2 regions of the Paraburkholderia sp. RL17-380-BIE-A genome follow, and region 1 is predicted to be linked to the other one. Evidence: riboswitches for the same ligand, from Rfam matches in the RefSeq annotation. Region 1 holds a riboswitch; the other holds the start of a gene.
The links. A riboswitch is a leader RNA that binds a small molecule or an ion and turns the genes downstream of it on or off. The one in region 1 is predicted to bind glycine.

Region 1 (14,544 bases):
CGATCACGTTGTTCGCGGCCGTCAGAATGCGCACCGTCGAGCGATAGTTCTGCTCCAGCTTGATCAGATGCAGCTTCGGAAAATCCTTGCTGAGCTGCCCGAGGTTTTCGAGCGTCGCGCCGCGCCAGCCGTAGATAGCCTGATCGTCGTCGCCGACCGCCGTGAACGCCGCGCGCTTGCCGGCCAGCAGTTTCACCAGTTCGTACTGACAGGCGTTGGTGTCCTGATATTCGTCGATCAGCAGATAGCGCAGCTTGTTCTGCCAGCGGTCGCGCACCTGTTCGTTCTTCTCGAACAGTTCGGCGGGCAGGCGGATCAGATCGTCGAAATCCACTGCCTGATAGGCATGCAGCGTCGCCACGTAATTGCGGTAGACAATCGCGGCCTGATGCTCGTCCTCGTTCGCGGCAATGGCAATCGCCTGCTCGGGCATGATCATGCCGTTCTTCCACAGCGAGATGATCGACTGGATCTTGCGGATGAAACCCTTGTCCGTCGAGCCGACCTGTTCCTGGATCATGCCGAAGCAGTCGTCCGAATCCATGATCGAGAACTGCGGCTTCAGGCCGACGTGTTCCGCTTCCTGCCGCAGAATCTGCACGCCGAGCGAGTGGAAGGTGCAGACCGTCAACTGATTGACGGGCACTTTGCGGCCTTCCTTGCCGGGCGTGGTGAGCGTCTTGCCTTCGAGCAGCTTGCCCACGCGCTCGCGCATTTCCAGCGCGGCCTTGTTCGTGAACGTGACGGCGGCGATGTGGCGCGGCTCGAAGCCCTTGGCCTCGATCAGATGCGCGATTTTCTGCGTGATCACGCGCGTCTTGCCGCTGCCTGCGCCGGCGAGCACGAGACACGGACCGTCGAGATAACGGACCGCTTCATTTTGAGCGGGGTTCAGGCCTGCGGACATCGTCTGTGGATGGGTGATGCGGTTAAAGCGGCGGTTGAGGGCGCGGTGGCGAAACGCCGGCCGAAGGCCCGGGGGCATGCTGCGCGGCGCCGTGCCGGAACAGGCGCCCCGCACGGTGCGGAGGGTGTTCTGGCCCGCTTCGCAAACGCGCAAGAGGAGCGATGTTAACACGGATGTACGCAACCGATGCCCGCGCCCCATGACGGCCGCCAGTACCACCACGACGCTGACGATCCACCTTCAGGACATGCCACAATTGCGGTGTTGCGCGCCGCCGCCACGGTGGCAAAGCGGCGCGCCGTTTTTGCAGGAAGACACGCATGTCCGCATCGCTGAAGATTGGATTGATGGGTTACGGTTTCGCCGGCGCGACCTTTCACGCGCCGGTAATCGCGCACTGCGGCCGCGCGAGCGTTGCGGCCATCGCCACGAGCCAGCCCGAGCGCGCGCTCGCCGACTATCCGCACACGAAGGTGGTGGCCGACCTCGACGCGCTGCTCGCGCTCGACGACATCGACTGCGTCGTGATCGCCACGCCGAACGACACGCACTTCGAACTGGCGCGGCGCACGCTGGAAGCGGGCAAACACGTGGTGGTCGACAAGCCGGTCACGCTGAATGCCGCCGACGCCCGCACGCTGGCCAACATCGCACTCGCCCGCTGCAAGCTCTTCATGCCGTTTCACAACCGTCGCTGGGACGGTGATTTTCTGACCGTGCGCGACCTGCTCGCGAGCGGCGAATTGGGACGGATCACGCAATACGAATCGCATTTCGACCGTTTCCGGCCGGAGGTGCGACAGCGTTGGCGTGAAGAAGCGTCGCGAGGCGGCGGTCTGCTGCTGGACCTGGGGCCGCATCTGGTCGACCAGGCGTTGGCCCTGTTCGGCACGCCGCAGAGCGTGTCGGCCACCGTGCGCACGCATCGCGACAATGCCAGCGCGCCTGACTACGTGCATATCCAGCTCGGCTACGGTGAGTTCGAAGTGGTGTTGCATGCCAGCGCGTTGACCGCGCTGGTCGCGCCGCGCTTCTCGATTCACGGCACGCGCGGCAGCTATGTGAAAACCGGGCTCGACACGCAGGAAGATCAATTGAAAGCCGGCCTGCGGCCCGGCGACGAAGGCTTCGGCGCGGGCAATGCGGCCGGGTTGCTGCGCGTGCTGGAAGGCGATCAGGAAGTCGAGCGCGAGCTGCCGACGCGTAATGGAGATTACGTTGGCTTCTATATCGCCGTGGCCGACGCCATCCAGAACGGCGTGAAGTTCCCGGTCAGCGCTCAGGACGCTGTGGACGTAATGACAATTATCGAACTCGCCGCCCGGAGTTCGGAAGAAGGCGTCCGGCTGCCGTTCGAGCGCGTTCGCTGAACTGTTTGCCCGCGCGTCGAAACGCCTTGTGTACCTAAAATGGCACTTGCCGCCTCCCGCGCGGGCCACGATCCTGACGGACCCGAAAGGAACATAACGTTACAAATAAGAACGCGCCGCCGGTCAGCGCGCTCCGGCAGTCAGCCGTTGCTACCCAAGTAGCAAGACAAAACGACTATGACTTCCGGAGAGTTCATGCCCCGTACTATCCGCGCGCTCGCCGCGTGCGCCCTGCTCAGTTCGCTCGCCGCCTGTGTGGTGACGCCTCAACCCGCGCCGGCACCGCGCCCCAACCCGCAGCAGATCGCGGATCAGCGCCTGCGGCAGGTCGACGGCCGCATCGAGAATCTCAGCCGCCGTATCGACAATCGCGTGAATCAGGGCTATTACCCTCCTCCGCAAGGCGGCGCGCTGCACCATCGTCTCGATGTGATCCGTCAGGAAGCGCATGACATGGCCGCGCAACACGGCGGTGGCCTGTCCAGCGACGAACAGCGCGTGCTGAATCAGGAACTGGACAACGCGGCACACGCCATCGGCGAATAATCGCGCGCTCAGGCGCCGAAGCAGTGCAAGCGCGGGCATCGCGTCCCGCGCTTTTTTGGCGAGGACAAGACGCCGCGTCAACCGCCGTGCCGCTCGCGGGCCTAGATTTGACAAGCCCCCGGCCCTCGCGTACATTCGCCGCACGCGTCGGGAGAGCGCGCTGGCCGCAGGAAACCGCAGGCCGCGCCGCCGAAGGGGCACACCCGCAAACTCTCAGGCAAAAGGACCGACCGCGTCGAAGAACCCGCGTTGAATCAAGCTCAGCGCACAGGTTTTTCGCACTCTGGAGAGCGGCAGTAGCCGTCTGCGTCGTTATAAATCGAGCGGATCTGGCAGGCTGCCCACCGAAGGGGCGCGCGTTTCACCGTGACGAATTCACATTCTCACGGCAACGCAATCTCTCAGGTATCGAGGACAGAGGGGCCATGCAACGCATCGCTCGCAGCTAAAAGGCCGCGAGGCGTAGCGCCGCATGGCCTTTTTTGTTTCGCGAGATGCCCGAGGCCCCATGACCGAACTCAAACACACCCCGCTCAACGCCACCCATCGTGCGCTCAATGCCCGCATGGTCGATTTTGGCGGCTGGGACATGCCCGTCAACTACGGCTCGCAAATCGACGAACACCGCGCCGTGCGTACCGACGCCGGCATGTTCGACGTCTCGCACATGTGCGTCGTCGATTTCACCGGCGAGCGCGTGCGCGCCTTCTTCGAATATGCGCTGGCCAATAACGTCGCCAAGCTGCAAACGCCCGGCCGCGCGCTGTACTCCTGTCTGCTGAACCCGAACGGCGGCGTGATCGACGACCTGATCGTCTATTACTTCGGCGAAGATCACTTCCGCGTGGTCGTTAACGCCGGCACCGCCGACAAAGACATCGCCTGGTTCGGCCAGCTCAACGCCGAAGGCAGCTTCGGCCTGACCATCACGCCGCGCCGCGACTACGCGATCGTCGCCGTGCAAGGCCCGAATGCTCGCGAGAAAGTCTGGCAAACCGTGCCGGCCGCGCGCGCCGCCACCGAAGCGCTGAAGCCGTTCAACGCCGCCCGCATCGAAGACACGCCGTTCGGCGAATTGACCGTAGCCCGCACGGGCTATACCGGCGAAGACGGCTTCGAAATCATCGTTCCCGCAGATCACGTCGAAGCGCTGTGGAACGCGCTGCAGGCGCAAGGCGTGCGCCCGGCCGGACTCGGTGCGCGCGACACGCTGCGCCTCGAAGCCGGCATGAATCTGTACGGCCAGGACATGGACGACAACGTCTCGCCGCTCGACGCCGGCCTCGCCTGGACGGTCGACCTCAGCTCGCCGCGCGACTTCGTCGGCAAGGGCAAGCTGGAAGCGGACGGATCGCAGGCCGCGTTCGTCGGCCTGATCCTGCTGAAGGACAACGGCAAGGCAGCAGGCGTGCTGCGTGCTCATCAGAAAGTCGTCACGCCGCAAGGCGAAGGCGAAATCACCAGCGGCACGTTTTCCCCGACCATGCAGGAATCGATCGCCTTTGCGCGCGTGCCGAAAGGCGTGCAGCCGGGCGACACCGTTCACGTTCAAATTCGTGACAAGAACGTTCCCGCAAGCGTGGTAAAACTGCCGTTCGTGCGCAACGGCAAAGTGCTCGCGGTTTAAGCAAGCCGGCGCGTGCGCAAACCTTCACAAGAAAACGCCGGGCCGCCCCAAGTTTTCTTGTTCCCCCTCGGGGGAACCTGGCGCGAAGCGACAGGTTTGGGGGCCCTTTAAGTCATTACCGAATCACACCGCATAGGAGCATCCGATGAGCATCCCGGCCGATCTGAAATACACCGAATCGCACGAATGGGTCCGTACCGAAGCGGACGGCACGCTGACGGTCGGCATCACCGACCACGCGCAGGAAGCGCTCGGCGATATCGTCTTCTTCGAAGTCCAGGAACTGGGCAAAACCGTGACCGCCGGCGACACCGTCGCCGTGATCGAATCGGTGAAGGCCGCTTCCGATATCTACGCGCCGGTCTCGGGCGAAATCATCGAAGCGAACACGGCTGTCGCCGACACCCCGGACTCGGTCAACACCTCGCCGTACGAAAGCTGGCTCTTCAAGATCAAGCCGGCCGCGGACGCCACGCAAGACCGTCTGATCGACGCCGACGCGTACAGCAAGTCGATCGGCGCCTGATTCACCTTTACGTTTAACCCGATTGGTGCGGCGCGTCCCTCGCGCAGAGATAGCCGCACCGCCAGGAACACCCATGAAGCTCGAACACCCGGATCGTCTGATGAACCGCACTCCTCTCTCGCTCGCCGCGCTCGAAGTGCATGACGCCTTCGCCGAACGGCACATCGGCCCGGATGCGGCCGACCAGCACGCGATGCTCGAAGCCCTCGGCTTCGCGTCGCGCGCCGCGCTGATCGACGCCGTCATTCCGAAGACGATCCGCCGCACCGAAACGCTGCCGCTCGGCCCCTTCGCGCAACCGAAAAGCGAAGCCGAAGCGCTCGCCGCGCTGCGTGAACTCGCGGACAAGAACCAGGTGTTCCGCTCGTATATCGGGCAGGGCTATTACAACGCGCACACGCCGACGGTGATCCTGCGTAACGTACTGGAAAATCCGGCGTGGTACACCGCGTACACGCCGTATCAGCCGGAAATCTCGCAAGGCCGTCTGGAAGCGCTGCTGAACTTCCAGCAGATGATCGTCGACCTGACGGGTCTGGCGATCTCGAATGCGTCGTTGCTCGACGAAGCAACCGCCGCCGCTGAAGCGATGACGCTGCTGCAGCGCATCGGCAAGCCAAAGTCGAACGTGTTCTTCGTGGCCGACGACGTGCTGCCGCAAACCATCGAAGTGGTGAAGACTCGTGCCACGCCGGTCGGGATCGAAGTGAAAGTGGGCCCGGCTGCGGAGGCGGCGAACGCGAATGCGTTCGGCGTGCTGCTGCAATACCCGGGCGTGAACGGCGACGTGCGCGACTATCGCGCGCTCACCGAGGCAATCCACGCAGCCGGCGGCCACGTGGTGGTCGCCGCCGACCTGCTCGCGCTGACCGTGCTCACGCCGCCGGGCGAATGGGGCGCGGACGTGGCCGTGGGCAATACGCAGCGCTTTGGCGTGCCGGTCGGCTTCGGCGGCCCGCATGCGGCTTACCTCGCTGTGCGCGACGAATTCAAGCGTCAGATGCCGGGCCGCCTCGTCGGCGTGACCGTCGACGCACAAGGCAACCCCGCGCTGCGTCTCGCGCTGCAAACGCGCGAACAACATATCCGTCGCGAGAAAGCCACCTCGAACGTGTGTACCGCGCAAGCGCTGCTCGCGATCATGGCCAGCATGTACGCCGTCTATCACGGCCCGCACGGCCTGAAGACGATCGCGCTGCGCGTGAACCGGATCGCCGCGTTGCTGGCCGAAGGTGCGAAGCAACTCGGCTATACGCTCGTCAACGAAACGTTCTTCGACACGCTCACCTTCGAAACCGGCGCACGCACGCAAGCGCTGCACGACGCAGCGATTGCGAAGCGCATCAACCTGCGCCGCGTGAGCGATACGCAAGTCGGCCTGTCGATCGACGAAACCACGTCGCGCCGCGATCTGGCCGATCTGCTCGAAGTGTTGGCGCAAGCCGCGGGCGCGAAAGACATTCCGCAAGTCGACACGCTCGACGCAAAACTGGCCGCATCGAACACCGCATCCGTGCCGGCCGCGCTCGAACGCACCAGCGCGTACCTCACGCACCACGTGTTCAACCGTCATCATTCGGAAACGGAAATGCTGCGCTATCTGCGCAGCCTGTCCGACAAGGATCTCGCGCTCGACCGCTCGATGATCCCGCTCGGTTCGTGCACGATGAAGCTGAACGCGACTTCGGAAATGCTGCCGGTCACGTGGCCGGAATTCGGCCAGATCCATCCGTTCGCACCGGCTGAGCAAACCGTCGGCTACCGCGAAATGATCGATCAGCTCGAAGAAATGCTGGTCGCGGCCACCGGCTACGCGGCCGTATCGCTGCAACCGAACGCCGGCTCGCAAGGTGAGTACGCGGGCCTCCTGATCATCCACGCCTACCACGCCTCGCGCGGCGAAGCCCATCGCAATGTCTGCCTGATTCCCGCTTCGGCGCACGGCACCAACCCGGCGTCGGCACAGATGGCCGGCATGCAGGTAGTCGTGGTTGCCTGCGACGCGCAAGGCAACGTCGATATCGAAGACCTGAAGAAGAAGGCCGATCAGCACGCCGACAAACTCGCGGCGATCATGATCACGTACCCGTCCACGCACGGCGTGTTCGAGCAGAACGTGCGTGAAATCTGCGAGATCGTGCACGCGCACGGCGGCCAGGTCTATGTGGACGGCGCGAACATGAACGCCATGGTCGGCCTCACCGCGCCGGGCCAGTTCGGCGGCGACGTCTCGCACCTGAACCTGCACAAGACGTTCTGCATTCCGCACGGCGGCGGCGGACCGGGCGTCGGTCCGGTCGCAGTCGGCGCGCACCTCGCGCAGTTCCTGCCGAACCAGATCTCGTCGGGCTATGAACGCGCGCCGAACGGCATTGGCGCAGTGTCCGGCGCACCGTACGGCTCGGCGTCGATCCTGCCGATCTCGTGGATGTATATCGCGATGATGGGCGCGAAGAACCTCACCGCCGCGACCGAAACCGCGATCCTCAACGCGAACTACGTCGCGAAGAAACTCGCGCCGCACTATCCGGTGCTGTATTCGGGCCCGGGCGGACTGGTCGCGCACGAGTGCATTCTCGATCTGCGTCCGATCAAGGAAACCAGCGGCATCACCGTCGACGACGTCGCCAAGCGTCTCGCCGACTACGGCTTCCATGCGCCGACCATGAGCTTCCCGGTGCCGGGCACGCTGATGGTCGAGCCGACCGAATCGGAATCGAAGGAAGAACTCGACCGTTTCATCGAAGCGATGATCGCGATCCGCGAGGAAATCCGCGCGGTCGAAGATGGCCGCTCGGACCGCGAGGACAATCCGCTCAAGCACGCGCCACACACGGCGGCGGTGGTCATCGCGAATGACTGGAAGCACGCGTATGCGCGCGAAACCGCAGCGTATCCGCTGCCCACGCTGATCGCGAAGAAGTATTGGCCCCCGGTCGGGCGCGCGGACAACGTGTACGGCGACCGCAATCTGTTCTGCTCCTGCGTGCCGATCGCCGACTACGAGTAAGCGGACCGCTGCCGCGCAGCGCCCGCTGTCTCGAAAAGAGGCGGCAGGGCGCTGCGCGGTTCTCTCCTGAGTTCTCTGTCGCTCCTGGCCGCAAACGGCTAACATCACACACCGAATCAGCCTAACGAGGAGTTTCGCATGGCGCGAAAGGTGCGATCGATGCAAAGCCGGACCGAACCAGGGCGAGCCCCCACGTGGCGGCAAACCTGCACACTGTTGCTGGCAGGCGCGGCCGTGCTGCTGCCGCTGGCGCAAGCGCAGGCCGCGATGAATTTTTGTGCGGCGCCCGCGTTGCAAACCAGTGAACGCACGAACGCCGATCCGGGCGTGAAAGCGCTGGTGAGCAACGTGCAGGCTCATCTGAACGACCAGCCGCATGCGCTGGCGAAACTGCATACCGAAGGCACGCTGCCGCACGAAGGCATTTACGACCAGAGCGTCGAAGCGGAGCAGGATCTCGATCTGATGCGCGACGCCGCGCTCGCCTGGCGCGCCACCAGCGACGACCGGTATCTGAAGCTCGTCGACCGCTTGCTGTTCGCGTGGGTCACGACGTATCAACCGAGCTTCAATCCCATCGACGAAACCCGCTTCGAAGGGCTGATTCTCGCGTACGACATGACGGCGAGCGCGTTGCCGGTTAAGACGCGCAATGCGTCGATGGCGTTTCTCACGAAACTCGCGACCGGCTATATCGGGCAAATCGACGCGCAGCCGCGGCCGCTCAAAGGCACGTTCAAAAACAACTGGCAGAGCCATCGGGTCAAACTGATCGCCATGGCCGCGTTCACGCTCGATAACCGCAAGATGATCAACGCGGCCCAGCGGTTGTTCGTCGAGCATATCGGCGACAACATCGGACCGGATGGTTCGACGGTCGATTTCAGCGAGCGCGACGCGCTGCATTACGTCACCTACGATCTGCAGCCGCTCGTGACCGCCGCACTCGCCGCGCGCCGCCATAACCGCAACTGGCTGCCGGAGAAGGGCACGGACGGCGCTTCGCTGGAAGCCGCGCTGAACTGGCTCGCGCCATACGCGGCCGGCAACAAGACCCACGAAGAATTCGTGCATTCGAGCGTTCCGTTCGATGCAAAACGTCGCGAAGCCGGCTTGCCAGGCTATTCAGGTCAGTGGGACCCGAAGAACGCGACCGAACTGTTTCACCTGGCGGCACGCCTCGATGGGCGCTATACGCCGATCGCGCTACAGCTCGCACCCACGCCGCCTGCCTGGCTCGCCGTGTGTTTGCCGCTGCCGGCGCGATGAACCAACCATCTATCAGCAGGGAGCAGTAAATGGCAGTCAGCGTGTTCGATCTCTTCAAAATCGGCATTGGTCCGTCCAGTTCGCATACGGTCGGGCCGATGCGCGCGGCGCTGATGTTCGCTCAAGGGCTTGAACGCGATGGGCTGCTTGCTGCGACCGCATCGGTGAAGGCGGAGTTGTATGGCTCGCTCGGCGCGACAGGCAAGGGGCATGGCACCGATCGCGGCGTAATGCTCGGCCTGATGGGCGATGCGCCCGACACCGTGAACCCGGACACGATCGCCGAGCGGCTCGAAAACGTGCGCGTGTCCCGCAAGCTGGCGCTGCTCGGCACGCACGAGGTGCCGTTCGTGCAGAAAGATCAGATTGCGTTTTATCGCCAGGCGCTGCCCGAGCATCCGAACGGTCTCAAGCTGCGCGCTTACGATGCACTGGGTGAGACGTTGCGCGAGTCGACCTATCTGTCGGTGGGCGGCGGTTTCGTGGTGACGGCGGGTGCGCCGAACACGAAAGTGCTGAGCGCCGTCGATCAATTGCCGCACTCGTTTCGCAGCGGCAACGAGTTGCTTGCGCTGTGCGAATCGACTGGCAAAAGCATCGCTCAGTTAATGTGGGAAAACGAGCGCGTCTGGCATACGGAAGAAGAAACGCGCACCGGCCTGCTGAAGATCTGGGACGTAATGCAAGCGTGTGTCGCACGCGGTTGTGGCATCAACAACCCGGACGCCGACGGTAACTTGCCCGGCCCGTTCCAGGTGAAGCGCCGTGCGCCGCAGCTGTATCGCGCGCTGTCGGGCAATCCTGAACTGGCGCTGCGCGATCCGCTTTCCATGGTCGACTGGATCAATCTCTATGCGATCGCCGTCAACGAAGAAAACGCCGCCGGCGGACGTGTGGTCACCGCGCCGACCAACGGCGCGGCCGGCATCATCCCGGCAGTGCTGCATTACTACACGCGCTTCATGCCCGGCTCGAATCAGCAAGGCGTGATCGACTTCCTGATGACCGCGGCGGCGATCGGCATTCTGTACAAGCTGAACGCGTCGATTTCCGGCGCCGAAGTGGGTTGCCAGGGTGAAGTGGGCGTCGCCTGTTCGATGGCGGCGGGCGCACTCGCCGCGGTCATGGGCGGCACGCCCCGGCAGGTCGAGAACGCCGCGGAAATCGGCATGGAACACAACCTCGGCCTGACGTGCGATCCGGTCGGCGGCATGGTGCAGATTCCGTGTATCGAGCGCAATGCGATGGCATCGGTGAAAGCGGTCAATGCGGCGCGCATGGCGTTGCGCGGCGACGGCAGCCATTATGTGTCGCTCGATTCGGTGATCAAAACCATGCGTGAAACCGGCGCGGATATGAAGACCAAGTACAAGGAAACGTCGCGCGGCGGCCTGGCGGTGAATATCGTCGAGTGCTGAGTTCCGCGCTTCATGGCGCATGACGGCAATCACGCGGGCTCTCGGGCCCGCGTTTTCATTTGCGCGGCGCGCAATGCGCGAGCGCTACAGTTGCGCTGCGCCGTGACAGCGCAGGCGCTGGCGGCGTAAGCTGTCGAAGCGCCACATCGGCCAGCGTCCGGTCGATGCTTCCATTCTCACATCGCACTCATGCACTGCCTGGAGGCTTCATCGCAATGTCGCAGCCGAATGCTCCCGTTTCAGTTTCCGGTTCCTCCGCCGCTCAAACCACCGGCGCGCGTCTTGTCGTCGATGCTTTGCTGACGCACGGTGTCGAACGTGTTTTCTGTGTGCCCGGTGAAAGTTTTCTCGCCGTGCTGGATTCGCTGCACGACGAAACCGAACAGATCCAGACCATCGTGTGCCGTCACGAAGCGGCCGCGGCGAATATGGCCGAAGCCGTCGGCAAATTGACCGGCCGGCCCGGCGTCGCGCTGGTCACGCGCGGGCCGGGCGCCACGCACGCGTCGATCGGCGTGCACACCGCGTTTCAGGATTCCACGCCGATGATCCTGCTGATCGGCCAATGCGCACGCGAGCATCTCGACCGCGAGGCGTTTCAGGAGATCGACTATCGGCGCATGTTCGGTCAGATGGCGAAATGGGTCGCGCAAATCGACGATCCCAAACGCATTCCCGAGTATCTGAGCCATGCGTTTCACACAGCGACGTCCGGACGGCCTGGTCCCGTCGTATTGTCGCTGCCGGAAGACGTGTTGAGCGACGCATGCGACGCCGTAGCAGGGGCGCCGGCGTATCAACGCGTCGCGGCGTCGCCTTCGGCGGCGCAGATCGAGAAATTGCGCGCGTTGCTCGAAGGCGCACAGCGGCCAATGGTGATCGCGGGCGGCAGCGGCTGGACGCCTGCTGCGTGCGCGGACTTTCAACGCTTCGTCGAGAATTGGCAACTGCCGGTCGGCCTCGCGTTCCGCTTTCAGGACACGCTCGATAACGAGCATCCGAACTATGCCGGCGATGTCGGCCTCGGTATCAATCCTGCGCTGGCGCAACGTATCCGCGACGCCGACGTATTGCTCGCGATCGGACCTCGTTTAGGCGAAGCGACGACGAACGGCTACACGCTGCTCGACATTCCAAAAACGAAGCAGACGCTCGTGCATGTGCATCAAGGCGCGGAGGAGTTGGGACGCGTGTATGCGGCGGATCTGCCGATCGTCTCCGGCATGCCGGAGCTGGCGGCAATGCTTGCGGAGTTGGAGCCTTCGTCCGAGCAACTTGCCTGGTCCGGCGCCGCGAGCGAGGCGCATCAGGCGTATCTCGACTGGCGCAAACCGCGCCAGATTCCCGGCGACGTGCAGATGGGCGAAGTGATCCAGCAGTTGCGCACGCATCTACCGGACGACGCGATTCTCACCAATGGTGCGGGTAATTACGCGACGTGGCTGCATCGGCACTTCTCGTATCGTCATTTTCGTTCGCAACTCGCGCCGACGAGCGGCGCGATGGGTTATGGCGTGCCGGCGGCGATCGCGGCGAAGTCGATGTATCCGCAACGCGCTGTCGTCGCGCTGGCTGGCGACGGCTGCTTCATGATGTCCGCGCAAGAACTCGCAACGGCGATGCAGTACGACCTGCACGTGCTTTTCATCGTGGTGAATAACAGCCAGTTCGGCACGATCCGGATGCATCAGGAGCGGCATTATCCGAATCGCGTGCACGGCACCGGACTCACCAATCCGGATTTCGCGGCGTTCGCTCGCTCGTTCGGCGCGCATGGCGAGACGGTGGAGCGGACTGAAGATTTTCTGCCTGCGCTGATGCGTGCGATGGAGGCGAAGCGCGCCGCGGTGATCGAAATTCGTATGCCGCAGGAAGCGAGCACGCCGGGGGCGACGCTGGAGCAGATTCGCGAGCAGGGGAGGAAGTTGCGGGGGGAATAACTGCGTTGTCGTGCGATCCGCACGCGTAACGAAGCGGCAAACAAAAAGCCCTGCGGTTAAGAAACCACAGGGCTTTTTTTTGCGCTGGCCGCTGCGTCATAGCATGACGCAGCAGCCCGATGCTCAAGCAAAAAAACGGCTTACTTCCCACCCACGCTTTGCAGCGTCGTCCACTTGCCGTCGACAACCTTGTACAGCGTGATGCCGCCGTTCTTCAGGTCGCCCTTGCTGTCGTAAGCGAGGTTCGACGACGTCACTGCCGGCATCGAGGTCTTCGCGAGCATCGGCAGATACTTGGCCGGATCGGTCGAGTTCGCCTTCTTCATTGCGTCGAACATGGCCATTGCGCCGTCGTAAGCGTACGGCGAGTACGTTTGCACGTCTTCGTTGAAACGCTTCTTGTACTTTGCGACATAGTCCTTGCCGCCCGGCATTTCTTCCAGCGGCAGGCCGGCCAGCGAAGCCACCGTGCCGTTCGCCGCGTCACCCGCGATCTGGATGAACGTCGGCGTGTGGACCATTTCGCCGCCCATCAGCGGCGCCTTGATGCCCAGTGCCTTCATCTGCTTGACCATCGGTGCCGCTTGCGAATCCGCGCCGCCGTAATAGATCAGGTCCGGTTGAACAGCCTTCAGCTTGGTCAGGATCGACTTGAAGTCGACTGCCTTGTCGTTCGTGTATTCACGATCGACGATCTGGCCGCCCGCTGCCTTCGCTGCCTTTTCGAACTGATCGGCCAGACCTTGGCCGTAGGCCGTGCGGTCGTCGACGATCACGATCTTCTTCATGCCCAAGGTCTTCACCGCGAACGTGCCGGCGACCGAACCTTGCTGCGTGTCGGACGTCATCATACGGAACGTGGTCTTGAAACCTTGTTGCGTATATTCAGGCGCCGTCGCCATGGCGATTTCGGGGATGCCCGCGTTCGCGTAAATGCGCGAAGCCGGGATCGTGGTACCCGAGTTGAAGTGGCCGAGCATGCCCTTGATGCCGTCATCCACCAGCTTTTGCGCAACGGTCGTACCCGTACGCGGGTCGGCCTGGTCGTCGGCCGAGTCCAGCACGAAGCGGACTTGCTTGCCGCCGATCACCGGCTTGGTCGCGTTCATGTCTTCCACTGCCAGCGTAATGCCGTTCTGGAAGTCCTTGCCGTAGTGCGCCTGCGCGCCAGTCATCGGGCCGGCAAAGCCGACCTTCACGTCTTCCGTCGATTGAGCGTTGGCCGTCCCCGCCAGCGACATCGCCGCAACCAGTGCAGCGCCTGCCAGCTGTTTCATCTTGTGTTGCATAGCTTCTCCTTGGTACCAGGTGTGGATGGAGCGGTTTCGGGGTCGCCGTACCGCTTCCGTTTTATTGAGTGATCAGAGAGGTTCGCTCAACCGATCGTCATCAAATTCGCATTACCGCCTGCAGCTGCCGTATTCACGCTGACCGAGCGTTCCGTCAACAGACGCTCGAGCGCGTAATCCTCGTCGCCGCTTTCCAGCGCGCGAGACGCGACGCCCTGCACCGACACGATCGGGCCCGCGCGCTTCGCGACTTCCTTCACCAGCGCCAGCAGTTCGTCGCTATCGCCTTCGAACAGCACGGCGTCGAACGGCGTATCCGCGCTCTTCTTCACGCTTGCATGCGACTTCAGCGAGGCGGGCAACTGCGACACCAATTGTTCCCCAGCCGCGCCTTCGAACAACGCGCGATTTCCCGTAGCCAGCGCCGCGGCGAACTGCACGCGCGCACCGCTTGCCGTCGACGCGACACACAGCACCGTGCCGCGCGCGCCCAGCGTGTACGTATTGCGCTCGCCGGTCGGTCCCGACAATACCGCCGTGGCGCCCGCCGGCACATGCGACAGATAGCCGTCGCAGCGCGCGGCCAGTTGCGGCTCGCGCTCGGTGATCAGCCAGTCACGATAAGCAGTCAACGCAGCGGAC
Region 2 (14,544 bases), on a different contig from region 1:
CGGCACAACTCGCGTTGCCGCGCCGTTATGTGGAGGCCGGCGTGATGCGCTACGGTTTTCACGGGCTGTCTTATGAATCACTGGTGACGCGGCTCGGCGCCGACTTGCCGGCGCGCGCGGTGTTCGCGCATCTCGGCAACGGTTCGAGCGTGTGCGCGTTGCGCGACGGCCAGTCGATCGATACGTCGATGGGCCTGACGCCGACCGGCGGCGTGCCGATGGGCACACGCAGCGGCGATCTCGACCCGGGTGTGCTGCTGTATCTGATGCGCGTGGAGAAGCTCGATGCCGGCGCGTTGGAGACGCTGCTCAATCGCGAAAGCGGTCTTGCCGGCTACGCGGATGGCGAGAGCGATATGCAGGCGTTGGAAAAACGCGCTGCGGCGGGCGATGCGAATGCGTCGCTCGCGATCGATGCCTTTGGCACTGCGGTGCGCAAGACGATCGGCGGCTATGCGGCGTTGCTGGGCGGAATCGATTTGCTGGTGTTTACCGGCGGCATTGGCGAGCACAGCGAGGCGATTCGCACGCGCGTCTGCGACGGACTGGCTTTCATGGGACTAACCGAAGGCGATCCGGCGGGCAAGGTGAAGGCGATTCACACCGAGGAGGAAAAGCAGATCGCGCGGCATTGCCGCGCGCTGTTACGTCAGGCAACCTAGGGCTGACTTCATTCGGGCTTGATGACAGTGTGATCCAGAACGCCTGTTACACCGAACAGGCGCGTCACGTCTTCGAGTGCAGCGGTGCGTTGCTGGTCGCGCTGCAACTCGCCATGCAGCGTGATACGGCCGCGCGAGACTTGGACCTTCACGGCATGGTCGGGAACCGCGGCGTCCCAGGCGAGACGCCGCGTCGCTTCCATGGCGATCTGTGCGTCGCTCAGGCGTGTGTTGTGTGCCTTGGTTTTTGCGGTGCGGGCGTGCGGCATGGGTTCTCCACCGAAGTAACACGGATGGAAGAACACTAGCAGAAATGGAGCATCTGCCATTGGCTGACGGCTGCGGTCTCGCGCCACAGCCGCCGCCCAAACTCCAGCAGCACGGGGAGTTCAAATCTGGCGACGGCTGTGATGGCGAGCCACCGCCGTTAGCGAAACCGCCGCATCACGCCTACTGAATCGCGCCCGCGAGTGCCTGCGCGGTTGCGGCCGACAAGGTCCAGCCCAAATGTCCGTGCCCGGTGTTGTAGAACACGCCACGCCGTTTTCCACGGCCCACCTTGGGCAGCATGCTCGGCAGCATCGGCCGCAAGCCCGCCCACGGAATCACGCGCGAGGTCGATACCTCAGGGAAATACCGCCGCGTCCAGTCCACTAGCGGTGCAATCCGGTCCGAACGGATATCCCGGTTGAAGCCGTTGATCTCCGCCGTGCCGGCCACGCGAAAGCGATCCACGCCCAGGCGGCTCGTCACGATCTTCGCGCTGTCGTCGAGCAGGCTCACCCAGGGGGCGCGCTGCTGGCTGATTTCGTCATCGAGACAAACGGTGATCGAATAGCCTTTCACCGGATAGATATTCACGTGGTCGCCGAGCATGGCTGCAAAATCGCGGCTCTTCACCCCGGCGCAGACGACGATCCGTTCGAACGCAAAGCGCTGCGATTCGCCTTCGAGATTGACCGCCAGTGTAAAACGGCCCTCGGCAGGCTGCTCGATCGAGGTGATCTCGGCATCGTAATGAAATTCGACGCCGTGCCGCACGCACGCCTGAGCAAGGCCGCGCGTGAACTTGTGAATATCGCCGGTCGAATCGGACGGCGTGAAGAATCCGCCGTAAAAATCGCCGTGCAACGTGGGTTCAATGCCATGCAGCTCGCTCGCCGTCACCGGGCTGCGCTCGAGGCCGCCTTCGCGCAGCAATGCGTTGACCTTGCTGGCGGCGTCGAATTCCTTGCGCGTCTTGTAGATATGCAGAATGCCGCGCCGTTCGAGATCGAAGTCGATGCCTTCGGTCTCGGCAATCGAAAACAGATGCTCGCGCGCGGCGATCGCGAGCCGCACGGTTTCGACGGTGTTCGCCCGATAGTGCGGAATCTGCCGCAGGAATTCGCCCATCCACGAGTACTTGTGCCAGGTCGGTGTGGGATTGAGCAACAGCGGGGCGTCGCGCGTGAGCATCCAGCGCAGTCCCTTCATGACGGTGGCCGCGCTGTTCCAGACTTCGGCATTGCTGGCGGACAACTGCCCGCCGTTGGCGAACGAGGTCTCCATCGCCGCATAGCGGTGGCGTTCGAAAACGGTGACGTGGTGGCCGCGCTGGGCGAGGGCGTGAGCGGTCGTGACGCCGGTAATGCCGGCGCCGATAATGGCGATTCGTGACATGTCATGGTCCAGAGTAGTTGAGCATCACCGGTGTCGATTTCGTGTCGAAACCGGCGTCGATGCCCCATCTGTCCATGTACCTGAGAGTTTCTTCCCCGCGGCGGCCGGCCCGTCATGAGTGATGAGCCGTGCGCGGAGAATCCCCTTCGGTGGGCGCACGCGGTATGCCGGTGCGCCGCTCTCCAGATGTTCCTGCTGCGCGGTCCTTTTGCCTGAGAGTTTCCGGGGCGGTTGCTCCGTCGGCGTCGTCCGAATTTCTGACGATCTCTCCCGCGCTGCATTGCAGAACGGCTCGACGATACCGTTCAAAATAATTCGCCGCAAGTGTTTCGTGCGAGTCACCGCACAAGAAGTGGCCAGAAGCGCCGCAATTGAACATGAATGCGGCTCATACGCCAATGCGAATTTCTCAAGCCGGCCGCGACGCTGAAATCGGCGGCATCGGCTATATTTGGCGGCACTGTCCGACTTTCATTCGCCAAGGAGAATGCCGTGCCCGCCCTCACAACGCTGCTCGCCTTCGGTCTGGTCTCGCTCGGCATGGTGCTCACGCCTGGGCCGAACATGATCTACCTGATCTCGCGATCGCTCTGTCAGGGGCGTCGCGCGGGCCTCGTTTCTCTTGGCGGCGTGGCGCTCGGCTATGTGTTCTATATGTTCTGCGCGGCGTTCGGCATTACCGCGCTGCTGCTGACGGTGCCCTACGCGTACGACGCATTGCGTTTCGGCGGCGCGCTCTATCTGTTGTATCTGGCCTGGCAAGCGGTCAAACCGGGCGGCCGTTCGCCGTTCCAGGTGCGCGACCTGCCGCACGACAGCCGCAGCAAGCTCTTCACCATGGGACTCGTCACCAACCTCGCGAATCCGAAGATCGCGGTGATGTACCTGTCGCTGCTGCCGCAGTTCATTTCGCCGGGGCACGGCAGCGTGCTCGCGCAGTCGATCGCGCTCGGCTGCGTGCAGATCGTCATCAGCGTAACGGTCAATGCGCTGATCGCGAGCATGGCGGGCTCGATTGCCGTGTTTCTCGCCGGGCGGCCGGTGTGGCTGCTGCTGCAGCGCTGGTTGATGGGCACCGTGCTCGCCGGACTTGCGGTCCGCATTGCGCTCGATTCGCGCCGTTGAGCGCGCCTTGCATTTTTCATCTCGAACACAAAGGCATGCTCATGTCCGACTTTCCCATCGACAACCCGTTTCTCGAATCGCTCGGCGTTCGCCTGACGCAATGGCGCGACGGTTACGCGGAACTGGTCATGCCGATCGATGCCAGCAAGCTCAATCGCCAGGGCGTGCTGCAAGGCGGCGCGATCGCGACGCTGCTCGATGCGTCGGCGGGTTATGCGGGAATCTTCGCGCCGAGCGGCGACCCGGCGCGGCATGCGTTCACGCTGTCGCTGACCACCAACTATCTCGACAAGGGACTCGGTGAACTGGTCACCGCCAAGGGTTTTCTGGAGCGCGCGGGCCGCTCGATTTTTCCTCGCGCAGCGAGGCGTGGGTGGACGGCAAGCTGCTGATCGCCAGCGCGCAGGGCACGTTCAAATATTCGAAGACCGCGTGAGGCGCACAGGCCGGGCCCGCGCTTCGCTCATAGCGCCTTGTACATGATGGTGGTCGAGTCGAACTCATGGGTGTGCGTGCCACGCGCGTATCCCGGGATCACACCTGCTGTCCGATAACCCAGTGCGGTATAGAGCGGCTCGGCGTGGTCGCCGGTGCGGGTGTCGAGCGTGAGCAGGCTGCGCTGCAATCCATGCGCATGGCGTTCGAGTTCCGTCATCAGCGCCCGCGCAATGCCCTGACGGCGGAACGCCGGATGGACCAGCAGTTTGCGCACCTCGGCGCGATGCCGCTGATTCGGCATCGTGTCGTAATCCAGTTGCACGGTGCCCGCAATCGCTTCGCCCTGACGCGCGACTAGCAACACCAGGCCGCCGGCACGCAACGAAGGCAGCACTTTGATGCGCCAGAACGCTTCGCACTCGTCGGCGCCACACGGCATCACGAAGCCGACGCTGGCCCCGTCATGCACGCACGCACCCAGCAGCGCGCCGAGTTCAGGGAGATGACGCACGAGGTCGTCGGCGGAGAAAGGGGTGAGGGTGGTCGCGCTCATGCTGGCTCACACGATGAACAGAATATAGCGGGCCGCGCTGTGCGCGGGCGTCACGAAAGCGCTGGGGCCGAACAGTTGGTAGCGCAGGCAGTCGCCGGGTTGCAGGTCGTGGCGCTGGCCGTCCACGGTGATCTGCAACTGCCCGTCGAGCAGGATCAGATGATGTTCGAGGCCGGGCCGCGGCGACGCGTCGTAGGTAATGCGCACGCCGGCGTCAAGTTCGCATTCCAGCGCCTCGCCGCTCAACGCCTGCGCGGGTGGCGACACGGAACGCCGCCGGAAGCCGATGCTGGCGTCGGTCCAGAGCGGCTGGGCGTCGCGCGGCACGAGCGGCGCGAAGTCCTCCTCGACCATGTGCATGAGGCGCGACATGGGCAGGCCGTAAGCCACGCAGAGTTTGCCGAGCACGCTCGCCGTGGGGCTGACAGCGGCGTTTTCGAGGCGCGAGAGGGTTGCGCGGCTCACGCCGCTCAGTTTCGCGAGATCGTCGAGCGACCAGTTGCGCTCGGCGCGCAGCGCCCGCAGCCGCTGGGCGATACGGCGGTCGATGGCGTTGTCGTCGGAGAGTGGGGTTTCCATATTAGAGAAAATATCCCGAATATGGAAAATGGTCAATGATGACAAAAATCGGGTCGGTCCGGCTGACGCGGACCAACCGTCGGTTAGCCGGTCATGAGCGCGACTTACTCGTGCCTTGTCATACGCAGCATCGACGTGTCGTAACCCAGCGCGCGAACCCGCTCGATCAGCGCGTCTTTCACGCTCGCAGCGGGCGTGGCCTCACGCGTCAGGACCCACAGATAACGTCCGCTCGGCTCGCCGACGATCGACCAGCTGTAGTCGTCCGCGTGATCCAGCACCCAGTAGTCGCCGAAGAAGAACGGGCCGAAGAACGACACCTTCAACTTGGCATTGCCCGAATCGGCGACCACCTTCGCGCGGCCCTTCGCGACGTCCAGCGGACCGTTCACCGCGCCTTGGTGGCAACTGTTGACCACGTCGATCAGGCCGTCGTCGCGCGTGGCGTACTCGGCGGTGACCGCTTCGCAATCGCGCTCAAAGCGGTTTTCATAGCGCGCCAGTTCATACCATCGGCCGAGATAGCGGCTGAGGTCCACGGGCTTCGCGGGCTCGGGCACGTGCGCGTTGCCGCTCTTGCCGGCCGGGCTGAGCGCGCACGCGCCAAGCAGGCAGACTGCGCCGACCACGAGTGAAATGGCGCTCAGGCGCAGGACCGGTTGACGGCGTAGGGGCATTGATCGACTCCATTAGCAAAGGATGTTCTGTGACAGCACGCCCCGTGCCAGACGGCCGCGCGCGCGCCCGGCCGTGGCGGAGATGGGTACACCTTCGCGGCCGTGGCCGTTTATCATAGTGCCCACCAACCAGAAAGCGCCGCCCGGCTGTGCAACGGTAAGGCAACATCCACGAGACCCGGCGGCTCATGCCGCGACATCATCCATGAATTCCACTCCCGACACTTCTTCCCGCCCTTCGATCCGCGCGTTGACCCTGCTTGAAGGACGCGTACTCGGCGTGCTCGTCGAAAAGCAGCACACGGTGCCGGACAGCTATCCGCTTTCGCTCAACGCGCTGACCTTGGGCTGCAATCAGAAGACCGGCCGCGCGCCGGTCATGAACGCCACCGAAGCCGAGGTGCTGACCGCCGTCGACGGCTTGAAACGGTTGAGCCTCGTGATGGAGGGCAGCAGCAGCCGCGTGCCGCGCTTCGAACACAACATGAATCGCGTGCTGGGTTTGCCGAGCCAGTCGGCGGCGCTGCTCACCACCTTGCTGCTGCGCGGCCCGCAAACCGCCGCCGAATTGCGGCTCAATAGCGCGCGTCTGCATGGTTTTGCCGATATCTCGTCGGTCGAGGCGTTTCTCGACGAACTCGCGGCCAACGACCCGCCACGGGTCGTGAAACTCGCGCGCACGCCGGGCGAGCGCGAGAACCGCTGGACACATTTGCTGTGCGGCGAAGTGAGTGCGAGCGAGCTGGCGCAGCCAGGCGCCGAAGACGACGCCGTGCCGCTGTCCGCGTTCGAGGCGGTCAAGGCCGAACAGAAGCGCCTTGCCGATGAAGTGAGCCGGTTGCAGGCCGTGGTGCGCCGTATGGCGGCGGAGCTGGGTATTGATGCCGGGGATCTTACGGCCGGCGAATGAGGCTCACGCGTCGCGGCTGCGCGGCGTATCCGCGGAGAGCGTGCGTTGGGTGCGATAAAAGACGCGCGGCGGCACGTTGGGCGAGTCTTCGGCGAGCCGGTCGAGTTCGTCGCGGATCGCGGTGAGATAGTGGCCGTCACGCGCATCGGCGTCGCCCGCAAAAACCGCTTCGAGCCTGCGGCGCACCGCGCCATAGCGCGCGCCGGCGGCGCGATGCTTTTCGGCGCGTTCGGCGTAGCGCAGGAAGGTTTGCAGCGCGGAGGCGACCGCGGCCGCCACGCTCACGAAGCCGATAAAAATCTTCAGTTCCGGTGAGACGGCGGACGCGTGCAGGGACGCAAACACAGCCGTTCCCACGAAGGCGGTCAACGCGGTGGCAAGCCAGCCGACCTGGCGGTCACGCGCCGATAGCAGATCCGCCATGTCGTAGTGGCTCATCTGGGATTCGCGCGCACGGCGAATCCACTTCAGCAGAAGCTGGTTTTCGTCGACCGGAGGCTCGTAGGCAGGCAGGTTCTTCATGTCGCTCGTCAGGGCAGTTCGATTGCGCAAGCTTAGCGCATGCGCCTGACGACACTGTGCCACATGAAGACGGCGAGCCTCACCAGGAGGCCGGCTGGCCGTGGTTATGCCGCTGCCGCTATCTCCGTCTGCCGCGCCACTCCGAAGCGCTCGTTATGCGCGTTGCCATTCAGGTAGAAGTCACCAATCGCGGCCTCGCGAATGATCGCCGGATTGTGCGACGCCAGCACGCGCGCATTGCGCCAGTAGCGATCGAAGCGGCGCGTCTCGCTGGTGGCCGATGCGCCGCCCACTTCGAACAGCAGCGTCGCCGCTTGCAAGGTCTGCTCGATGACGATCTGCTGCGCCTGGAAAGTCTGGATGTCGAGGTGAATGTAAGTCTGTTCGTCGGCACGGCCTTCCTCGCGCGCGACGGAGACTTCATCGATGGCGCGCGCGAGCGACGTGCTGATGCTTTGCGTCGAATAAGCGAGGCTCGCAAGCCGGCCGACCACGCGCTGCACGAGCGGATTGTCGCGCGGACTCGACGCGCCCGGCACGCCGAAGGTTCGGGTTTTGGTCTGCGTGAACGCGACCGCATCGCGCAGCGCGGCGCGGCTGATGCCCGCGAGGTTCGCGACATGCAGCGCCTGATAGTAAGCCGTGAGCAGGCTGTTGCGACGCGGTTCGGCGGCGTTATAGCGGCGGTAGAGGTTATCGAGCGAGACCGGCACCTGCGTGAAGCGCGCCGTGCCGCTGCCGGTGAGGCGCTGCCCGAAGCCGTCCCAATCGTCGATACGTTCGAGGCCCGGCGCGTCGGATTCCACGAGCACGCGCAGGTCGCTCGAACCGTCGTGCGCGGTGACGTCGACCCAGTCGGCGTAGAGCGTGCCGGTGGTGTAGTACTTCTCGCCGTCAAGATGCCATGCGCCATTGGTCTGCGTCAGGCGCACGCTGTTGTTGGTGACGCCCGTGCGCTCGGACACCGCGCCGCCGACAATCTGACCTTGCGCCACCCGCGTAAGCCAGCGCTCACGCAGCGATTCGTCGCCGTTTTCCAGCAGCGCTTCGATAAACCCGCCATGCACGCGCAGGATTTGCGGCAGATTCGAGTCCGCCTCGCCGAGACGCGTGACCAGCGCGAAGAATTGCGTGAGCGAGATGCCTTCGCCGCCGTATTTTTTGGGCACGCGCAGCCGCGTGTAGCCCGCTTCACGCAGCCATTCCACGGGCGCGTAAGCGAGTTCGCGCTGTTGCTCGCGCTCCACCGCGCCTTCCGCGATACGGGCGAAAACGGGAGCGAAGCGGCGCGTCAGCGGATCGTCGCCGAAGAGTTGTGCGGCATCGGCGATGCTGTGGTCAGCGTGGGTTGGCGATTCGACTGCGGACATGGGTTCTCCGAAACGAGGCGCGCGTGAGGCGCAATCAGAGAACGGTAAGGGACGGGGCGGGTGCGAGCAACGAAGTATTTGGCCGATTCTTAGCAGCGGGAGTGAAATGCCTGCCGGGCAGCGCCTGGAATCGGCGAAGAAATCGCCTATTGCAATCCCGCCACCGCGCGCCTGCGCGCCAGCAATCGCACGGCGAGCAGGCACACGCCCATCACCGTTAGCGACAACACCGTCGTCATGGTGCCCAGCGCGTAGATCACTGGTGTGGTCACCGACGTGGTGAGACCCTGAAGCTCGAGCGGCAAGGTGTTCTGATCGCCGATCGCCTGCGAGGTGCGGGCAATCTCGTCCCATGAGAGCGTGAAGCCGAACATGGCCACGCCCACCACCGAGGGGCCAATGATCGGCAGCACCACGTGCCGGAAACTCTGCCACGGCGTCGCGCCGAGATCGCGGGATGCTTCTTCGTAAGCCGGATTGAAGCGGTTGAACACCGCGAACATGACCAGCAAACCGAACGGCAGCGTCCACGTGAGATGCGCGCCGAGCGCGGATGTGAAGAGGCCCATCGAGGTGGTGTAGGTATCGGCGAACGACTGATAGCCCCAGGCCGTTGCCAGGTACTTCACGCCGCTATCGAGCAGGCGGAACGTTAGACCGATGCCGAGCGAAACGATAATGGACGGCATGATCAGGCTCGCCACGGAGACGTAGAACACTGCCGTATCGCCGCGAAATTTTCGGCGAAAGGCGAGGCCCGCCGCGACGGAGAACAGCACCGTCAGCACCGTGACAGCCACAGCGAGCCGCACGGAGCGCCCGAACGCGGACCAGACATCCACATCGCCCACGCCGTCGCGCAGCACGGAGAACCAGTGCAGCGACACGCCGCGCATGGGAAACGTGAGGCCGCCTTCCGGACCCTGAAACGAGAGGATGAAAATGGTGATCACGGGTCCGTACAGGAACAGCACGAACAGGCCGAAAAGGAGCGCCAGCCAGTAGAAACTCGCCGGGCGGCGCTCGCGATGTTTGAGGCGAATGGCCTGCATCTTCAGAGCTCCTTGCGGATGTCGACGACCCGCGTCAAACCCCACACGATCATCAGCACCACGGCGAGCAAGATGATTGCATTGGCCGCCGCGGCGGGAAATTGCAGGTAGCCGGTCTGCACTTGAATGATCTTGCCTACCGAGGCGATCTGCTGGCCGCCCATCACGCCGACGGTCAGAAAATCGCCCATCACGATCGTAATCACGAAGATCGAGCCGATCACAATGCCGGTCTTCGACAGCGGCAGCACCACGTCGCGCACCACTTGCCAGCCGCTCGCGCCGGCGTCGCGCGCGGCTTCGAGCAGCGACCGGTCGATCCGCATCATCGCGTTGAAGATCGGCACGATCATGAAGAACGTGTAGAGGTGAACGAACGCGAGCACTACCGAAAAGTTCGAATACAGCAGCCATTCCAGCGGCTGATCGATCAGATGCCCGCCGAGCAGCGCCTGATTGACGAGACCGTTGCGGCCGAGCAGCGGCATCCATGAAATCATGCGGATCACGTTCGAGGTCCAGAACGGAATCGTGCAGACGAGGAACAGCACGGTCTGCATGCTCGTGGTGCGCACATGAAAGGCGAGAAAGTAGGCGATGGAAAAACCCAGCAGCAAGGTCACCGCCCACACGATCGCGCAGAACTTGAGCGTCGACCAGTACGTCTTGAAGGTGACGCAGAGGTCCGTCATCGACGAACAACCGTTGAAGATCGCCGCGTAGTTCTTCAACGTGAACGCGGGGATGATCTGGTATTCGTTGAAGTCCCAGAAACTCACGATCAGCGTGATGACCAGCGGCACGATAAAAAACAGCAGGAAGGTCAGCGAGAGCGGCGTCGCCTGCAACCATGCCGGCGCGCGGCGATGTTTGACGGGCGCGTCCTGCGCGTGCGAGGGAAGGTCGATCGTTGCCATGGGCGTATTTCTAAGGAGTGACTGTGCGTGCGGATAGCGGATGAGAACCGGCGCGGCGGGCGCCGGCTCTCATGCCCGATCGCGGCTTCGACCACGGTGGTCGGTCAAGCCGCGATGAACTCGTTCCACTTCTGGACCATATAAATGTTCTCGTCCATCACCGCGTTCCAGCACGCAATCGCGCCCATGCGCTGGTTGTACGAGCCGCCGTCACGCACGGTGCCGGCTTTTTCGAGCAGCTGGCCGTCCGGCGCCTTGATGTCCTGCGCGGCCGCCTTGCCTTCGATCCAGTAGTCCCACTCGTAAGGCTGCATGTGCGTCTTCGCGGTTTCGAGCACGCCCGAGTAATAGCCCTGACGCATCAGATAGGCGCCCGCCCAGCCGTCCTGGAACCAGTTGACGAATTCATACGCCGCATCGAGCTTCTTGCCTTGCAGCGAACGCGGGAAGCCGAAGCCCGAGGCCCACGAACGATAGCCTTCCTTGAGCGGCTGGAATTTGCAGGCGATACCCATGGTGCGGACTTTCGTCACGGCCGGCGACCACATGGACTGGATCACGACTTCGCCCGAGGCCATCAGGTTCACGCTTTCGTTGAAGTCCTTCCAGAACGCGCGGAACTGGCCGGCGCGTTTCGCTTCGATCAGGATCTTGATGGTCTGATCGATTTCGGCCTTGGTCATGTTGCCTTTGTCGCCGTATTTCACGTGACCCATCGCCTCGATCGCCATGGCCGAATCCATGATGCCGATCGCGGGAATGTTCAGCAGCGCCGCCTTGCCCTTGAACTGCGGATTGAGTAGTTCGGCCCAACTGTCGATAGGCCGCTTGATCAGGTCGGGGCGAATGCCGAGCGTATCCGCGTTGTACGTGGTGGGAATCAGCGTCATCCACTCGGTCGGCGTGGCGGAGAATTCGGTGGAGCGCGGGCCGGTGAGGAACATCACCTTCTTCGGCGCGGTGCCCTGATCGCCGATCTTCTTGCCGTTGACTTCACCGCGCGTGAGCACCGGCGTGATCTTGTCGGCAAGCTTGATGCGCTTCGCGTCCATGCCGGCCAGCGTGCCGGCCGGAATCAGCTTCTTCAGCGCAAAGTATTCGGTGTCGACAATGTCGAACGAGTTGGGCTGGGTGATGATGCGCTTGGCGACGTCGTCGGTGGTCACCGGCACGTATTGAATCTCGATGCCGGTGTCTTCCTTGAATTTCTTCGCGATGTCGGCGCTCTGATTGACCGCCGTGCCGAGGTAACGCAACGTGATTTTTTCCTGCGCGTGCACGTACGGAAAACCGGCAATACCGGCTGCCGCCACTGCACCCTTGATGAACGTGCGGCGCGACAGGCCTTTTTCCTTCCCATCCGTTGCGGCCGGTGCCGGGCTCTCGTTCGTTTCACTCATTGCTTTCTCCTCAGTTGACGTTCGATTGACGTTCGGTTTTAGCTTGCTGGAACGCTCATGCGCGGCGATGTCATGCCGTTTCAATGCGAAGACTTCACTACTCAGGCCGCGAGCGGATGCGCGTCCTGTTCGTTCCACCAGACCACCACGCGGGCATCGGGACCGAGCCGCGCCGGATCGTAATCACCGTCGCTCACGAGCGAGATCAACTCCGGCGAACCGTCGAGCGGGTCGAGCGTCATGCGCAGATGTGTGCCCTGATACTCGGCTTCGCGCACTGTGCACGGCACGCCGCCAATGCGCGTCATGCCGTTGTCGCCGCTCGCGTTCTGCACCGGCGTGATGCCATGCGGCACGACGCGCAGGTGATCGGCACGCACGGTAAACAACCGGCCATTGGTTTTGAAGACGTTGTGGCCGCCGAGAAAGCGCGCCACGAATTCGGTGCGCGGACGGTTGAAGACTTCATGCGGCGTGCCGCTTTGCTCGATACGGCCGTGACTCATCACCACGACCAGATCGGCGAGCGCCATGGCTTCTTCCTGCGAATGCGTGACGTGCACGAACGTAATGCCGAGTTCTTTCTGCCAGCGCTTGAGTTCGGCGCGCATCTGCACACGCAGGAACGGGTCGAGTGCGGAGAGCGGTTCGTCGAGCAACAGGCAGCCTGGCTGGTTGAGCAACGCACGGGCGAGCGCGACACGCTGCTGCTGGCCGCCAGAGAGTTGGGCCGGTTTGCGTTCGGCATACGCCGACATGGCGACCAGTTCCAGCAGCTCGGCGGCGCGCTTGCGCCGCACATCTTTGGCGATGCCGCGCATCTTCAGGCTGAACGCGACGTTGTCGAGCGCGCTCAGATGGGGGAACAGCGCATAGTTCTGGAACACCATGGCCGTGCCGCGAGCAGCCGGCTCCGCGCGCGTGACGTTGCGGCCGGCGATCAGAACGTCACCTTCGGTGACGGATTCATGCCCGGCGATCATGCGCAAGGTCGAGGTCTTGCCGCAGCCCGACGGTCCGAGCAGGCAGCAGTACTGGCCGCCTGCAATGCGCAGATCGATTGCGTCGACGGCAAGCGAGTCGCCGTATTGCTTCGACACGTGCACCAGTTCGATATCGGCGGCTTTGGTTTCGAGCACCGTTGAAACAGGCTGAATCATGAAAAGGTGTCCTCGTGAACGGCGAAGAGCAGGGGCGCACGAAAACTGCAGCGGCGCCTGAACGAAACCAGCCAAATGCAAGACATGTGCCATCCGTTGCATCGAGTGGTTCGCTGATTGCCGACACAGCCGTGCGCTTAACGTCTACGAGTTGGCTCACATATTGCAAACGATCCGCAGTGTCGATCGTTAGCGATCCAAGTGAATTTTCTTGCGCGATCACGGTGCGTCTTCGGTCCGTCTCGGGGCATGAATCGGCCAATCCGGTTCATGCGTGACGCAACCGGCCGCGTTTCATCACCCACGGCTTCTTCACATGAACGACACACGGAACATGCCTGCAGCAGAGAACCGCGCGCGTCAGTTGCTCGCCACGCACGGCCGCTTTGCGTACCGGCCGATCACCGACAGCGACGCGTTCCGCTGGCCTGGCGACACCGGGCTCGCGGTCTATCTGGGCTTCAACATCGAACACTTTGCTTTCGGCGAGGGGCTCGGCGCGGCGCTCGGCCCGATCTCGCCGCAACCGGATGTGCTCAACCATAGCTGGCGTGAATACGGCAATCGCGTCGGCGCGTGGCGCTGCATCGAACTGTTCGATCAGCTCGATCTGCCGGCCGGTACGCTGATCAACACCGCGCTTTACGATCACTGTCCTGAGCTGATCGAAGCCTGTGTGGCGCGCGGCGACGAACTGATCGGCCACGGCCACACGAACGCGCACCGGCAGAGCGATCTGGACGAGAACGGCGAACGCGAGCTGCTTCTGCATTGCCGCGAACGGATCGTCGAAGTGTCAGGCACGACACCGCACGGCTGGCTTTCGCCGTGGATTTCAGAGTCGCATCTGACGCCCGATCTGCTCGCCGAGACCGGCTACCGCTACACGCTGAACTGGTGTCACGACGACCGTCCGATACGAATGGCCACGCGCGGCGGGCCGCTGTGGTCGATTCCGTATCCGCAGGAACTGAACGATTTGCCGATGATGGTGGGCCGCCATATGGATGGCCGCGCGTTCGCCGACATGATCATCGACCAGTTCGACGAGATGCTGGAACAGGCCAATCGCGGCACGCAGCCTCAGGCGCTCGTGATGGGCATTGCGCTGCATCCGTATCTGGTGGGGCAGCCGTATCGGCTGCGGCATTTGCGCCGCGCGCTTCAGCATATCGCCGCGGCACGCACACGAGGCGACGTGTGGATCACCACACCCGGTGCTATCGCGGATCATATGGACCAACTGGAGCGGGACGGCGTCGTGCGCCCGGCGATTGCATGAACGCAAAAGCCGGCGCGGCCACCGCGAAACAATGCCGCAAGGACGATGCGGATCTCGACGCGCGCATCTATCAGTCGATTTTCGATGGCGTGCTGAATCATCGGCTGACGCCGGGCACGAAACTGCCCGAGCCCGAGTTGTGCCAACTGTTCGGCGTGGGCCGCGCGGTCGTGCGGCGCGTGCTGGAAAAGCTCGCTTATGACGGGATCGTCGTATTGCGGCCGAACAAGGGGGC

Region 2: another riboswitch for glycine. It lies ahead of P0D68_RS15595 (D-amino acid dehydrogenase); the one in region 1 lies ahead of gcvT (glycine cleavage system aminomethyltransferase GcvT).

What each region holds. Positions count from the first base shown of each region.
Region 1 is NZ_JARESQ010000011.1:170,978-185,521, forward strand. It holds gene P0D68_RS20185 (UvrD-helicase domain-containing protein) at 1-907, opposite strand, end outside; gene P0D68_RS20190 (oxidoreductase) at 1,228-2,277, shown strand; gene P0D68_RS20195 (YdgH/BhsA/McbA family protein) at 2,473-2,823, shown strand; glycine riboswitch at 2,971-3,053, shown strand; glycine riboswitch at 3,097-3,251, shown strand; gene gcvT (glycine cleavage system aminomethyltransferase GcvT) at 3,332-4,450, shown strand; gene gcvH (glycine cleavage system protein GcvH) at 4,596-4,976, shown strand; gene gcvP (aminomethyl-transferring glycine dehydrogenase) at 5,050-7,986, shown strand; gene P0D68_RS20215 (alginate lyase family protein) at 8,125-9,255, shown strand; gene P0D68_RS20220 (L-serine ammonia-lyase) at 9,285-10,673, shown strand; gene P0D68_RS20225 (thiamine pyrophosphate-binding protein) at 10,889-12,613, shown strand; gene P0D68_RS20230 (branched-chain amino acid ABC transporter substrate-binding protein) at 12,754-13,902, opposite strand; gene putA (trifunctional transcriptional regulator/proline dehydrogenase/L-glutamate gamma-semialdehyde dehydrogenase) at 13,989-14,544, opposite strand, start outside.
Region 2 is NZ_JARESQ010000008.1:101,656-116,199, reverse strand. It holds gene P0D68_RS15605 (acetate/propionate family kinase) at 1-662, shown strand, start outside; gene P0D68_RS15600 (BON domain-containing protein) at 671-931, opposite strand; gene P0D68_RS15595 (D-amino acid dehydrogenase) at 1,113-2,324, opposite strand; glycine riboswitch at 2,515-2,607, opposite strand; gene P0D68_RS15590 (LysE family translocator) at 2,817-3,449, shown strand; partial or broken gene P0D68_RS15585 (PaaI family thioesterase) at 3,491-3,885, shown strand; gene P0D68_RS15580 (GNAT family N-acetyltransferase) at 3,913-4,440, opposite strand; gene P0D68_RS15575 (helix-turn-helix domain-containing protein) at 4,447-5,019, opposite strand; gene P0D68_RS15570 (lipocalin family protein) at 5,124-5,696, opposite strand; gene P0D68_RS15565 (YceH family protein) at 5,902-6,606, shown strand; gene P0D68_RS15560 (SLATT domain-containing protein) at 6,610-7,128, opposite strand; gene P0D68_RS15555 (acyl-CoA dehydrogenase family protein) at 7,233-8,498, opposite strand; gene P0D68_RS15550 (ABC transporter permease) at 8,645-9,550, opposite strand; gene P0D68_RS15545 (ABC transporter permease) at 9,553-10,467, opposite strand; gene P0D68_RS15540 (ABC transporter substrate-binding protein) at 10,572-11,867, opposite strand; gene P0D68_RS15535 (ABC transporter ATP-binding protein) at 11,969-13,027, opposite strand; gene P0D68_RS15530 (polysaccharide deacetylase family protein) at 13,344-14,309, shown strand; gene P0D68_RS15525 (GntR family transcriptional regulator) at 14,306-14,544, shown strand, end outside.